DNA from 4 places in the Clostridium lapidicellarium genome. Region 3 is predicted to be linked to each of the others. Evidence: riboswitches for the same ligand, from Rfam matches in the RefSeq annotation. Region 3 holds a riboswitch; each other region holds the start of a gene.

Region 1 (3,200 bases), on a different contig from region 3:
ATTACAGTGGAAACAACGGCAATTAAAAAATTATGCATACTTCTTTTTTGGCTGTTTGTGTGGGAGCTTTGCTCTCTTTTTATAGGTAATTCGCTTATTCTCCCATCGCCTTTTGAAGTTATAAAAACACTTTTTATTCTTGCACGGGGAACTTATTTCTGGAAAAGTGTATTTAGCAGCATAGTGAGGGTGATTTTAGGAATTTTGATATCAATAGTCATAGGCATTGTATTGGGGGTAATTGCAGGTTTGAATAGACTTGTAGAGGAGATTTTGGATCCTCTTATAATTACAATGAAGGCAACTCCCGTTATGTCAATAATTATTATAGCCTTGATTTGGTTTACTTCATCCCATGTGGTTATTTTTACAGCTATTTTAATATGTTTTCCCATAGTATACACAAATGTTATTCAGGGAATAAAATCGGTGGATAAAGGTTTGATTCAGATGGCAAATGTATATAAAGTCAAAGGGAAGTATCTGCTGAAAGACATATATCTTCCCAGCATAAAAAATTATATTGTATCTGGCATATTGATGTGTCTTGGAATTGGATGGAAAGTATCGGTGGCCTCAGAGGTATTGAGTACACCTAATTACTCCATAGGATTGAATATTTTAAATTCTAAGACAACCCTTGAAACTCCCGAGTTGTTTGCATGGACTATTGTAGTTGTTATACTGAGTTTCACTTTTGAAAAGATATTCAAGTATTATTTATCCAAAAATTGTGCGATCTAGAGAGGATATTTTTTATGAAAGATGACGATAGATATGAAGTTATAATTAGGAATTTGAATAAATCCTATGGCAAATTGTCTGTATTTACGGATTTGAGTCTCAACTTTTTAAAGGATAGAATTACGGTTGTATTTGGACCTTCCGGCTGTGGAAAAACTACTCTTTTAAACATTATAAGTGGAATTGAAAAAGATTATAATGGAGAGGTATATTTGCAGAGCAATAAAATATCCTATGTTTTTCAGGAAGACAGGCTTATTTCACATCTTGATGTATATGAAAATGTGGCTTTTGTATTGAAGTCCAATATGAATAAAAATAAGGTCCAATCAACCGTAAATAGATTTTTGAATATGGTTGAATTGTGGGACTGCAGAGATAAATTTCCCCGGGAGCTAAGCGGAGGTATGAAGAGAAGGGTTGCGCTTGCCAGAGCTTTTGCCTATGATAGTGATTTGCTTTTGATGGATGAACCTTTTAAAGGGCTGGATAGTAGATTAAAGGGTGACATAATAAATAAGTTTTTATTGCTCTACAGGGAAAATAAAAGAACAGTTATATTGGTAACTCATGATAAGGAAGAGGCGAACAAACTGGGAGATATAATTTATTCACTGGATTGAATGGGGGCATTGATTAATTTTAATTGTTGTAGTATTATGAGTGTTGGTTTGGAAGTGTAAAATCAAATAATTTTACAATGATCCCGGGGGTGCTGGTGTTACTGGCTGAGAGTAGGAATTTAATTCTTAGACCCTAAATTGTACCTGATCTGGTTAATGCCAGCGTAGGAAGAGGTTACATTTTAAGTTAGCCAAATAAAGGTACAAACATTTGAGAGTTTGTACCTTTTTTATCCGAACAATATTAATATCAATTGACAATTAGCAGTTGATAGTTGTCAATTGTTAATTATCAACTGTAAATTGTAAATGGGGTGGTTATATGAAAACATCTGCAAGATTATACAAAAGTGTAAATACTATATGGGACTCTTATTACAGACATCCCTTTATAAAGGGAATGGCAGATGGAAGTTTGAAAGTGGATAAATTTAAGTTTTACATGATTCAGGACTACATATATCTTCTGGATTATGTAAAAATATATGCACTTGGAATAGTCAAAGCCAAGGATGAGAGAACTATGCAGGGCTTTTCAAAGATGGTGGACAATATATTGAACGGCGAGATGGATATACACAGGAGCTATATGAGAAGACTTGGTATTACAAGAAAGGATATAGAGAATACCGAAGCTAGTATGGAGAATATTTCCTACACGAATTACATGTTGTCGGTTTCACAGCTGGGAGATTTGACTAATTTAACGGCTTCCCTGCTGGCCTGTATGTGGAGTTATTTCTTAATTGGCAGTAAGCTGAGCAAAATAAAAGGAGCTGTTGAAAATAATTTTTATGGACAGTGGATAAGGGGGTACTCTTCAAAAGACTATGAAAGAGAAACTAAGTGGTTGATTGATTTAATCGACAGGCTGACTGTGAATATATCTGAAAATAAATTTAAGGAACTGGAGAAAATTTTTATAAATACCAGTAAATATGAAAGCATGTTTTGGGATATGGCATACAATAAGGGGATGTAATTTGTAATTATGCTGGAATTTAAAAATATAAGTTTTAAATATGACGAAGACCCTGATTTCATAATAAAAAATCTGAGTTTCAAGGTAAATAAAGGTGAATTTATAAGCATAGTGGGTCCCAGCGGATGCGGCAAGAGTACTATATTCAGGCTTATTTGCAAATTGGAGAAACCATTTGAAGGTGATATATTCCTGGAAGGCAGAAATATAAATACTTTAAAAGGAGGCTATATAGGGTATATGCCCCAGAATGATCTTTTGATACCCTGGAGAACTATACTTCAAAATTCTTCACTGCCTCTTGAAATCAAGGGTGGAGATATAAAAAAGGCCAGGCATGAAGCGGAAAAAATGCTTCAGGATTTTGGCCTGGAAAAGTATAAGGATAAATTTCCGAAGGATTTGTCAGGTGGTATGCGCCAGAGGGTGTCTTTTACGAGAACTCTTCTTACAGGTTCTAAGGTACTTCTTTTGGATGAACCTTTTAGTGCATTAGATGCGATAACGAGGCTTTCAATGCAGGAGTGGCTTCTGGATAAGTGGTCAAAACTGAATAAAACCATATTGTTTATAACTCATGATGTGGAAGAAGCTCTTTTTTTATCTACTAGAATATTTGTGACGGATGGAAGCCCCATAAGAAAATTCAAGGAAATAAAGATGAATCTGGGTTATCCAAGAAAAAGAGATATGATTGATACTCCTGATATTCTGAAAGTAAAATCAAAACTTATAGAAGAACTTAAAAAGGGGGCAAAATTTTGAAAAAATATAGATCCTCCATAATAATAAGCATATTGTTTTTTGCAGCATGGGAGGGAATTGCCAGATATATAGATGCGATGTATATA
Region 2 (3,200 bases), on a different contig from region 3:
TTCCCTTGTAGAGGCACTTTTTTCTCTCAATTGAATTAGAGTGACACCGCCCAAAATTGCCTCTTCTACAGCTTTGGGCAAATTGGTATTTTTTAAAAGATTCCTGTCTGTAACCAGGTATAAGCTATAATTTATTTCCATGTTATTTTAGCACCTTCTTTTAATTTTTCTTCATTCAGCTGATATATGCAGTCCATGAGTTTGACTCTGAAACTTCCAGGTGCATTGGCTGCCTTAACAGCTTCTTCACCGGCTATGTTCATTGAGAGTATGGCACTTACGACAGCTGAAAATTTATCTTCAGAAGCTCCGCAGGCGGCCCCGCAGAGGGCACCCAGCATACAGCCGGATCCGGTGATTTTGGTAAACATTTCTGTCCCGTTTTCAATTATGGCACTTTTTCTGCCGTCTGATATAAAATCCTTTTTACCGGTGGCGGCAACTACACAGCTGCATTTTTTGGATAATGCTATGCAGCTCTCGAGGGCACCTTCTCCGGAATCTATTGAATCCACACCTCTTACATTGGCAGATTGTCCGGCTAAGGATTTAATTTCTCCTATGTTTCCCTTTATGACGTCAATTTTTCCAACCTGTGATATTCTATTTATGACTTGAATTTTTTTAACTGAGGCAGCACAAGCCACAGGATCCAGTATTACAGGCACATTGTGAATTTTTGCAGAAGTGCTGGCCAAGATCATGGCCTGTTCCTGTTCTTTGTTTAGAGTTCCCAAATTTATATACAGTGCAGATGATAATTTGACAAAATCAAAGACCTCGTCATAGGCTTCGCACATGGCAGGGGAAGCTCCGTAAGCCAAGAGAATGTTTGCACAGTCGTTTATAGTGACATAATTTGTAATACAGTGAACAAGTGGTACTTTATTTCTAACTTCTGATAATATTTTTGTTACTTTGTCTAAATTTGTACTACTCAAATTTTAACCTCCCTTAAATTTTGAAAATAATTATGAATTACAGTCTATTGGAAATCTATACCGGCTTTTTTATAAACTTCTATAAAATGTCCTACAGGACCAACACCGTGGCCTATGGAAAATGAATTTTCTATTGCCCTGGTTATATACTGCTTAGATAGATTCAATGCTTTTTCAGTGTCATAACCTTTAGCTAGGAAGGAAGCTATGGCAGAAGACAGGGTACATCCTGTTCCGTGGGTGTTTTTTGTATTTACTCTATGTCCTTTAAGAGTTAATATTTTATTTCTGCAGAGCAGTATGTCATTGGCATCGTTACACCTGTGGCCTCCTTTTACGAGAACATTTCCCGCACCTAGTTCCTTTATTTTAAAAGCTGCTTTTTCCATATCATTTTCGTTTTCAATTTTTAATCCGCTTAAAACTTCTGCCTCCGGTATGTTTGGAGTTACCACATCTGAAATCTCTACCATATTTTTTATAGCTGACTCGGCTTCGGGTTTCAGGAGGGAATATCCGCTTTTTGATATCATTACCGGATCAAGTACTATATTTTGAGCTTTATATTCTCTCAAAAGCTTTTTTATTACAAAGATAGTTTTACTGTTTGAAACCATTCCTATTTTTACCGCGTCTACCCTTATATCATCAAATATGGATCTTATTTGTGCCTCTACAATTTCGGGTGTTACATCCAATACATCCTGCACACCTATGGTGTTTTGAGCCGTGACGGCAGTAATTACACTCATCCCATATACGCCAAGTGCACTCATCGTTTTCAAATCGGCCTGTATTCCTGCCCCGCCTGAACTGTCAGAACCTGCAATTGTCAATACATTTTTCATTAAGAACACCTCTAATCAGATAATTTAAAAGGTGTATGCAGAAAAGCATACACCTAATAAACGCGAAATTATGTGAAATTACTTCCCTACGCCAGCTTTACCTGGATCAGGTTCAAAGGGTTAGAGAGCAGCTCTTCTCAGCTTAATAAAAAGCACCCCTACAAATTATTTTATTTTCATTTTTATTCTACTACAACGATAGGAGTTTGTAAATCAAACTAAATATTGTAGTTTGATTTTAAATTTTATTTTTCTTGATCCGATTCTTCTGATTCTTTAGATTTGAAATTCTTTTTATTTAATCCGAATATATAATAGCAGGCCAGTAAAATTGCAAACCAGATAGGTCCTACGATAAGGGCAACCATAGTATCTTTACCGAAGGCCAGCATTACTACGACAAAACCTAAAAATGCCAATACGATGTAGTTGAGATAAGGATATCCAAACATTGGGAAATGCAAATTTTTTACTTGATCTGGGGTAAGCCTTTTTCTAAACCTCAATTGTACTATTAATATTATAGCCCAAACCCAAATTGCACCAATTGTCGCTACACTTGTAACATAAGTGAATACCTTTCCAGGAAATAGAAAATTAAGAACAACTCCGATTAGAAGAAAAAGTGCTGAAACTATGATGCTGGTTGTTGGAACGTGAGTTTTGCCTAATTTGCTAAATGATTTTGGTGCCGTTCCTTGAAGAGAAAGATTGTACAGCATACGTCCAGTACTAAATATGCCGCTGTTACAGGAAGATAAAGCTGCAGTTAGCACTACAAAATTTATAATACCCGCTGCTGCAGATATGCCCATTTTGCTGAAGACTAAAACGAAGGGACTTCCACTTGTGCCAAGACTGTTCCATGGATAAAGACACATTATTACAAAGAGTGCTCCTACATAGAATATCAGTATTCTCCAGAAAACCTTGTTGATAGCTGATGGTATCGTTTTCTCAGGGTTTTTTGCCTCACCTGCTGTAACACCTATAAGCTCTGTGCCGAGATAAGCAAACATAACCATTGTTACTGAAACCACCGGTCCCCATATACCTTTTGGGAAAAATCCCCCATGTGTCCACAGATTTGAAATTCCAACAGGTTTTCCGGCATTGCCAATGCCAAATATAATCATAAGCAGGCCCATTACTATCATTGCGATGATTGTAACTACCTTGATAAGTGCAAACCAGAATTCAAATTCACCATAAGCTTTTACTGCAATCAGGTTTACACATGTCATTACTACGAGTGCTGCCAGTGCCGGAATCCACTGCGGCATAGTCGGAATCCAGAATTTAACGTATACACCTACAGCTGTGATTTCAGCCATACATGTTACTATCCACATAAACCAGTAGGTCCATCCTGTCATATATCCCGCCAGAGGTCCTATAAATTCATTGGCAT
Region 3 (3,200 bases):
ATCCATATATATTAAATTTATAAATTAATATATATAAATTTAATATAGTGAATTAACTCTTACTTAATGCCCTCTATTTCAGATTTGAATTTATTCACCTAATTCTTTTCTTAAATCTTCTATATAACATAATTGCTGCCTTTTTAGATAAAACCTGCAAACAAATTCATTATAGGATTATTTACTGATACTTCTTCTGTAAATTCAACCTGTGTACCATCATTAACAGAACTAAAAACCCCAATCCAATGACCTTTCATATTTTTGTTAGTCATGTCAAGTTCATATCACTCATATTTTTTGCCTTAAATATGCCCACAGAACACGCTTTAACATATTCTTTAAGGAAAAGACTATCTTCAATAAGATACCATTTCATTTTGTTTTCCGGCAATGTTCCATTAGCCATTTCAATGACAAAGTTGTTTTTATGAATCCCATAAACATCTCTTTCTTAAATATTTGTAGTTTTAATCATAGTGATACGCAATGCCATCACCTAAAATCGAGAATTCTTACAGATAATAAAACATATAAATAGCACTTTTTGATGGGAAAATAACTGATTATACTCTATAAAAAATAATTTCTTCTCGTGCTTGAACTAGTATAGAAATTAAGATTACACTAAAAACAAAGCTAGGAAAAACATAAGAAGTATTGTAAATTATTGCATAAACCCAAACTGCTTGATTTTTTGGTGCTCCTGCACCAAAATAAATCATAGCCGAGATAATATGAATAATGAGCCGAGCAAAACTTCCAACGAAACATCCCAAAGTTATGAATGAAAACATTCTAAATTTATTTTTCTGTTTAGCCGATTTATAGACAGATTTAGCTGTGATTGCTGATAGTCCAACTAATGTAAAAGCTATAGGATAATCTAGCAGTCCTTGAATAGGATTAATTACATACCCAGTTATCAGTTGTAATAGACCAAATACTAAACCAGTACTTAATCCACCCCGCCATCCCCAACGGAAAGACATGATAAATATTGGTACCATTTGAAGTGAAATACTGCCACCTTGTCCCCAGGCTTTGAACGAGAATAAATCTAATATTGAAGCTAGTGCTGAAAATAGTGCCACTTCTACAATGAATAAAACCTTACTTTTTGAACGCATATTTTTTTCCTCCTAAAAAATACAACAAAAAACAATGTCCAATAGCCATAACAGAAAATATGGTTATTGAGCATTGTTCCCTACGCGAGGTTTACCTCACAGGTTCAAAGAGTTTAGATTATCCATCTCAGCTAAAATAGCACCCCTAAAGCTCATATTGTTTTTTGTGTTAGAAGTATTATATCAAAGAATCAAGTTATTTTCAATACACCTTTTTCAGATATTCTCCAATTTGCCCCTGAGTTAATTCAATCTATTCCTTTTTCTTGAATAATTATATTCATAGGCATTTTGTTATCTCAAAACATGGCACTAAATTAGAAATTTATCAACTTAAAAAGTCAAACGCATATCATACCAAACTGCTCCGCCATGTGTTGATTCTGAAATCCCTTCATTTTTAAAACCAAATTTTGCATAGTAGTGCAGCAGTTTTTCTTTGCAGGTAAGCACTAACCCCTTACGTCCTTGCGTCCTGGCATCGGCAATAATCTTATCGATTATTTTTTCTGCACAACCTTGTCTGCGATACTCAGGGATAGTATTTACACCAAAAATCATCTGCCACTGACCATTTTCATCATGTAAACTGGCATCTTCAAACATCTCATCGCATAATTTTGATTCATTTGTCACCATTCCATTTACAAAGCCAACTAGTCTTCCATCATCCTCCAAAAGCCAAAAATGATTAGGATACACAATTAATCTCTTTTTAAAATCGCTTTCTGAAGCAGCTTCCGCTGCCGGGAAGCATATTGACTCAACAGCAGTAATGGCTTGTAGATCTTCAATGGTTGCAAGTCTTATATTCATATTTATTAACCCCTTTATTTATTACAATTACTATTTGTCTACATATTGTTCAAATATTTTTTACTACACATTTAAGTGCTACAGGTAGATTATATCATTTTATACAATATCCTGTACCTTTGAATAGCTTTTTTTACATATATTAAAGATATTAAAAAGCCTTAATCACTGGCAAAACAGCAATTAAAGCTTTTTAGCTTTTTAGTTCTTTAGATATAAAAATAAATTTTTCCGGATTTTATCATTTCCATATACCCAATTATAGAAATAGATGACATACAAAAATCAAATGAGCAGGTAAAATACAAAAAAACAAAATTATATACCATTATAACTTCCATGAAGCAGCCTCCATCTGTATCCCGGTCATATGCCTGTATATTCCATTTCTTCCGGCCAGCTCGCCTGGTGCACCCTGCTCAGCTACAATGCCATCTTTCAATACTATAATTTTGTCAACACCTGCTACCGCTCTCATTCTGTGTGCAATGACAAGTACTGTTTTGTTTTTAATAAGCCTGGATAAGGATTCCTGTATCATAGTTTCATTTTCTACATCCAGAGAAGCTGTGGCTTCATCCAGCAGTATAATAGGTGCATCTTTCAAGAACGCCCTGGCAATGGATATCCTCTGTCGCTCGCCGCCGGAAAGTTCAGAACCATTCTCACCAATTAGAGTATTCCATCTCTGCGGCAGTTTCTCTACAAACTCATTGCAATGGGCCAGCTTTGCAGCCTCTATAACTTCTTCATCTGAAGCATCTTTTCGGCCAATGCGGATATTCTCCATGATGGAATTATTAAATAGGGTAACATCCTGAAAAACAACAGCATATAGAGACATGAGAGTCTCGGGATCGATTTTTGAAATGTCCATACCACCCACAGTAATTTTCCCTCTGCTGATATCCCAGAATCGTAGAGCCAATCTTGATACAGTGGTTTTTCCATCTCCAGAGGGGCCAATCAGTGCAGTAACTTCTCCCTGTCTGGCAGTGAATGATATATCCTTCAGTACAATTTCACTGCCATTATAGGCAAATGCAACATGATTAAATACGATGTCACAACCTCTATTTGTAAGGCTTTTTGCTCCCGTCTGTATTTCATGCTCAAGAATCTCATCCATACGCTGGCACTGGATATCGGCGGAAATAATTGCAGCCAGGTTCTGCAGTGACATTTGCATGGGATCGTATAATCTTGATACTAAAAGTAAAAACATAAAAAAGGTCAAAACATCCAAACTTCCAT
Region 4 (3,200 bases), on a different contig from region 3:
TGTGCCTCTATCCCAATTTTTTTCAGACGTTCTACCATTTTTTTCTGCGTCGTGCAGGGATTGTTTGTCAAAAATCTAATTGTCTTTCCCATTTCACGAAGGATCTTAAGGGATTCCACTGCTCCCGGAAGAGGACTACCCTCTATGTAAATGACCCCATCCAAATCAAATAAAAACACATCAAATTTATCAGCTATCACGGTAACTCCTCCTTCAAAATTTATTCTCATCCATTGAGTCTTATATCCATCATTAAATTTATTATAGCATAATCCCGCAGTATCATATTCATTCAAAAAAATTTACAATATGGCAATATTATTAACACGGTTTTGTAATATGCCAGCGAGAAACTATAAATAGTAAATAAATTTGATATAAATATAAAGGGAGGGAAAACCATCTAATGAAGAATATTTTAAAAAGGCTGCAGATCCTGCTGCTGGCATTATTTATGATATTGGGAAGTGTACCCGGTCCTGTAATTGCAAAAGAACAATTCAACAATGGTATTACAATCCATTCGATTCAGGACTACCAGCAGCGCGGTGCTGTAAATACCGCGAATCTTCCATCCAATACTGAAAAATCCGGTAATTGGGCAGGATATATATCTGTACCTATGTCTAAAGGCAGCAGCTATACAAGTATTTCCGGAAGTTGGACAGTACCTGGAATTTCAAGCAGCAGGCAAAGTGCTTCAGCTGCACAGTGGATAGGTCTTGGAGGGGTAAATTCTGAAGATCTTCTCCAGATTGGAACTATAGAGGAAATAAAAAATGGACAACCTACTGCAGAAGTTTTCTGGGAAAAGCTTCCGTATGCTGCTCAAAATATACTGAGCATTCCCATGGGATCAGTCATTAATGTAAGTATATCCAAAGTTTCAGATTCCACATGGAATTTAACATTTACTGCAGCTGAACCCGATGGTAAGGTAGAAACTAAGACCATATCCACAGAACTCGATTCTTCCTATGAACAGGGAATTGGTACATCGGCAGAATGGATAAGCGAAGATCCTTCTAACCAGTACAACCAGCTGCTTCCATTGGCAAATACCGATACGGTAAAATATCAATCGGCCAAAGTCAATGAAAACTCTTTGAAAAATTCCAGCAACAACGTCCATCCTGTTGCCATGATATCAGGCAGTGGAAACATCGCGATCTATCCTTCTGAAATTGGCACAGACGGCGAATCATTTACCACAACTACCAATTCAAGCTATAACAATAACGCTCAAAATTTCAGACGCAGATCTATTGATTTTCCAAGGCATATTTCTAGACACCCAGGTGGTTATCCTAATTTCAGACAACCATCGTCAGCAGTTGGCTATTAATATTCTGTGACATATATCTTGATTTCACATGTAATTTATGTTATATTAAAGTCAATAAAAGAAAATAAAATTGTTTGTGGAGGAACCAATATGGTTGAGAAGGTTGAACCTGACTCTTTGAACTTGATGTAGTTAACACTACCGTAAGGAATCAAATGCTTAATATGTATATTCAGGGAGTGTTTGCATGCAAACACTCCTTTTTTTAAAAAATCAAATATTATGTTATAGGGGAGCCTGTATCAATGGGCTGAGAATAAGATGTTATCTTTTACCCTCATAACCTGATTTGGATAATGCCAACGTAGGGATAATTTATGCCGTCTTAAAACATGTAAAGTTTTAATTACCCTACGAGAAGCATTTTGCTTCTCATTTTTTATATATTAAATTAAAAGGAGAATGATAAAAAATGAATTATACAACTCAAATGGATGCAGCTAAAAAAGGTATAGCCACCAAGGAAATACAAACTGTAGCCAAGAAAGAAAAGATGGATGTGAGTGATCTCATGTATCGCATGTCCAGGGGCAGAGTTGTCATCCCTGCCAACAAAAACCACAAAAAATTAAGTGCAGAAGGTGTGGGAAAAGGACTGAAGACGAAAATAAATGTCAACCTCGGCATTTCAAAAGACTGCTCCAATGTAAACCTGGAACTTGACAAAGTAAAAAAAGCAATAGACATGAAGGCCGAAGCCATCATGGATCTCAGCTGCTTTGGAAAGACAAGAGAATTCAGGAGTAAATTAATAGCCATGTCCCCTGCCATGATAGGTACTGTCCCGATTTATGATGCAGTTGGTTTTTATGACAAAGAATTGAAAGACATAACTGCTGAAGAACTCCTTAACGTAATAGAAACCCATGCAAAAGACGGCGTTGATTTTATGACTATCCATGCTGGAATAAACAGAGAAACTGCACAAGTATTCAAGAGAAATCCAAGACTTATGAATTTTGTATCGAGAGGGGGAAGTTTACTCTATGCCTGGATGAATTTGAACAACAGAGAGAACCCCTTTTATGAATACTTTGACAGAGTTCTTGACATATGTGAGAAATACGATGTGACCATAAGTTTGGGAGATGCATGCAGATCCGGATGTATAAAAGATTCTACGGATCCAAGCCAGGTAAAGGAGCTAATGACTTTAAGCGAACTTGCAAAAAGAGCCTGGAAAAGAAATGTACAGGTAATGATAGAAGGTCCGGGTCATATGGCATTAAACGAAATAGAAGCCAACATGGAGCTTGAAAAAAAGCTGTGTCATGATGCCCCCTTTTATGTACTCGGTCCAATAGTGACGGACATAGCTCCTGGATACGATCACATTACAAGTGCCATAGGTGGTGCCATTGCGGCGGCTCACGGGGCGGATTTCCTGTGTTATGTAACCCCTGCTGAACACTTGAGGCTTCCCGACCTTCAAGATATGAAAGACGGAATCATAGCTGCAAAAATAGCTGCACATGCCGCAGATATTGCAAATGGAATCAAAGGTGCAAGAGACTGGGACAATGAAATGGCTCAAGCCAGGAGAAAGCTTGATTGGGACAAGATATTTGCTGTTTCAATAGATCCTGAAAAAGCCAAAAAATATAGGGAAAGTTCAATGCCAGAAGATAAAAAAACCTGCACCATGTGCGGTAAAATGTGTGCCGTAAGAAATATGAACAAAGTCATGGAAGGTAAAAACATAAATATACTTCGGGATGACGACTAAAAACTGCTTTTGGAAAGAAGGTGGAAAAATGTTTGTAAACGGAGAAAAGATGGATCTTGCTTCAGGTATGACTGTATCTCAATTACTTGATAAATTAAACATAAATGCGGAAACAGTAGCAGTTGAAGT

What was found. Region 3 has a riboswitch for thiamine pyrophosphate ahead of thiT (energy-coupled thiamine transporter ThiT). Riboswitches for the same ligand answer to the same signal wherever they lie in the genome.
Region 1: linked by a shared signal. The riboswitch ahead of tenA (thiaminase II) and the one ahead of thiT (energy-coupled thiamine transporter ThiT) in region 3 are both predicted to bind thiamine pyrophosphate.
Region 2: linked by a shared signal. The riboswitch ahead of thiD (bifunctional hydroxymethylpyrimidine kinase/phosphomethylpyrimidine kinase) and the one ahead of thiT (energy-coupled thiamine transporter ThiT) in region 3 are both predicted to bind thiamine pyrophosphate.
Region 4: linked by a shared signal. The riboswitch ahead of thiC (phosphomethylpyrimidine synthase ThiC) and the one ahead of thiT (energy-coupled thiamine transporter ThiT) in region 3 are both predicted to bind thiamine pyrophosphate.

Annotation. Positions count from the first base shown of each region.
Region 1 covers NZ_JBGFFE010000014.1:8,144-11,343, forward strand. The annotation lists gene AB8S09_RS10065 (ABC transporter substrate-binding protein) at 1-26, shown strand, start outside; gene AB8S09_RS10070 (ABC transporter permease) at 1-744, shown strand, start outside; gene AB8S09_RS10075 (ABC transporter ATP-binding protein) at 759-1,367, shown strand; TPP riboswitch at 1,443-1,555, shown strand; gene tenA (thiaminase II) at 1,690-2,349, shown strand; gene AB8S09_RS10085 (ABC transporter ATP-binding protein) at 2,359-3,114, shown strand; gene AB8S09_RS10090 (ABC transporter permease) at 3,111-3,200, shown strand, end outside.
Region 2 covers NZ_JBGFFE010000010.1:65,669-68,868, reverse strand. The annotation lists gene thiE (thiamine phosphate synthase) at 1-141, opposite strand, end outside; gene thiM (hydroxyethylthiazole kinase) at 132-941, opposite strand; gene thiD (bifunctional hydroxymethylpyrimidine kinase/phosphomethylpyrimidine kinase) at 986-1,789, opposite strand; TPP riboswitch at 1,856-1,959, opposite strand; gene AB8S09_RS08600 (amino acid permease) at 2,035-3,200, opposite strand, start outside.
Region 3 covers NZ_JBGFFE010000018.1:11,665-14,864, reverse strand. The annotation lists gene AB8S09_RS11435 (thiaminase II/PqqC family protein) at 272-409, opposite strand; gene thiT (energy-coupled thiamine transporter ThiT) at 567-1,130, opposite strand; TPP riboswitch at 1,189-1,287, opposite strand; gene AB8S09_RS11425 (GNAT family N-acetyltransferase) at 1,464-1,946, opposite strand; gene AB8S09_RS11420 (ABC transporter ATP-binding protein) at 2,275-3,200, opposite strand, start outside.
Region 4 covers NZ_JBGFFE010000029.1:22,291-25,490, forward strand. The annotation lists gene AB8S09_RS14290 (HAD-IIA family hydrolase) at 1-200, opposite strand, end outside; gene AB8S09_RS14295 (G1 family glutamic endopeptidase) at 407-1,345, shown strand; TPP riboswitch at 1,414-1,513, shown strand; TPP riboswitch at 1,565-1,672, shown strand; gene thiC (phosphomethylpyrimidine synthase ThiC) at 1,758-3,071, shown strand; gene thiS (sulfur carrier protein ThiS) at 3,061-3,200, shown strand, end outside.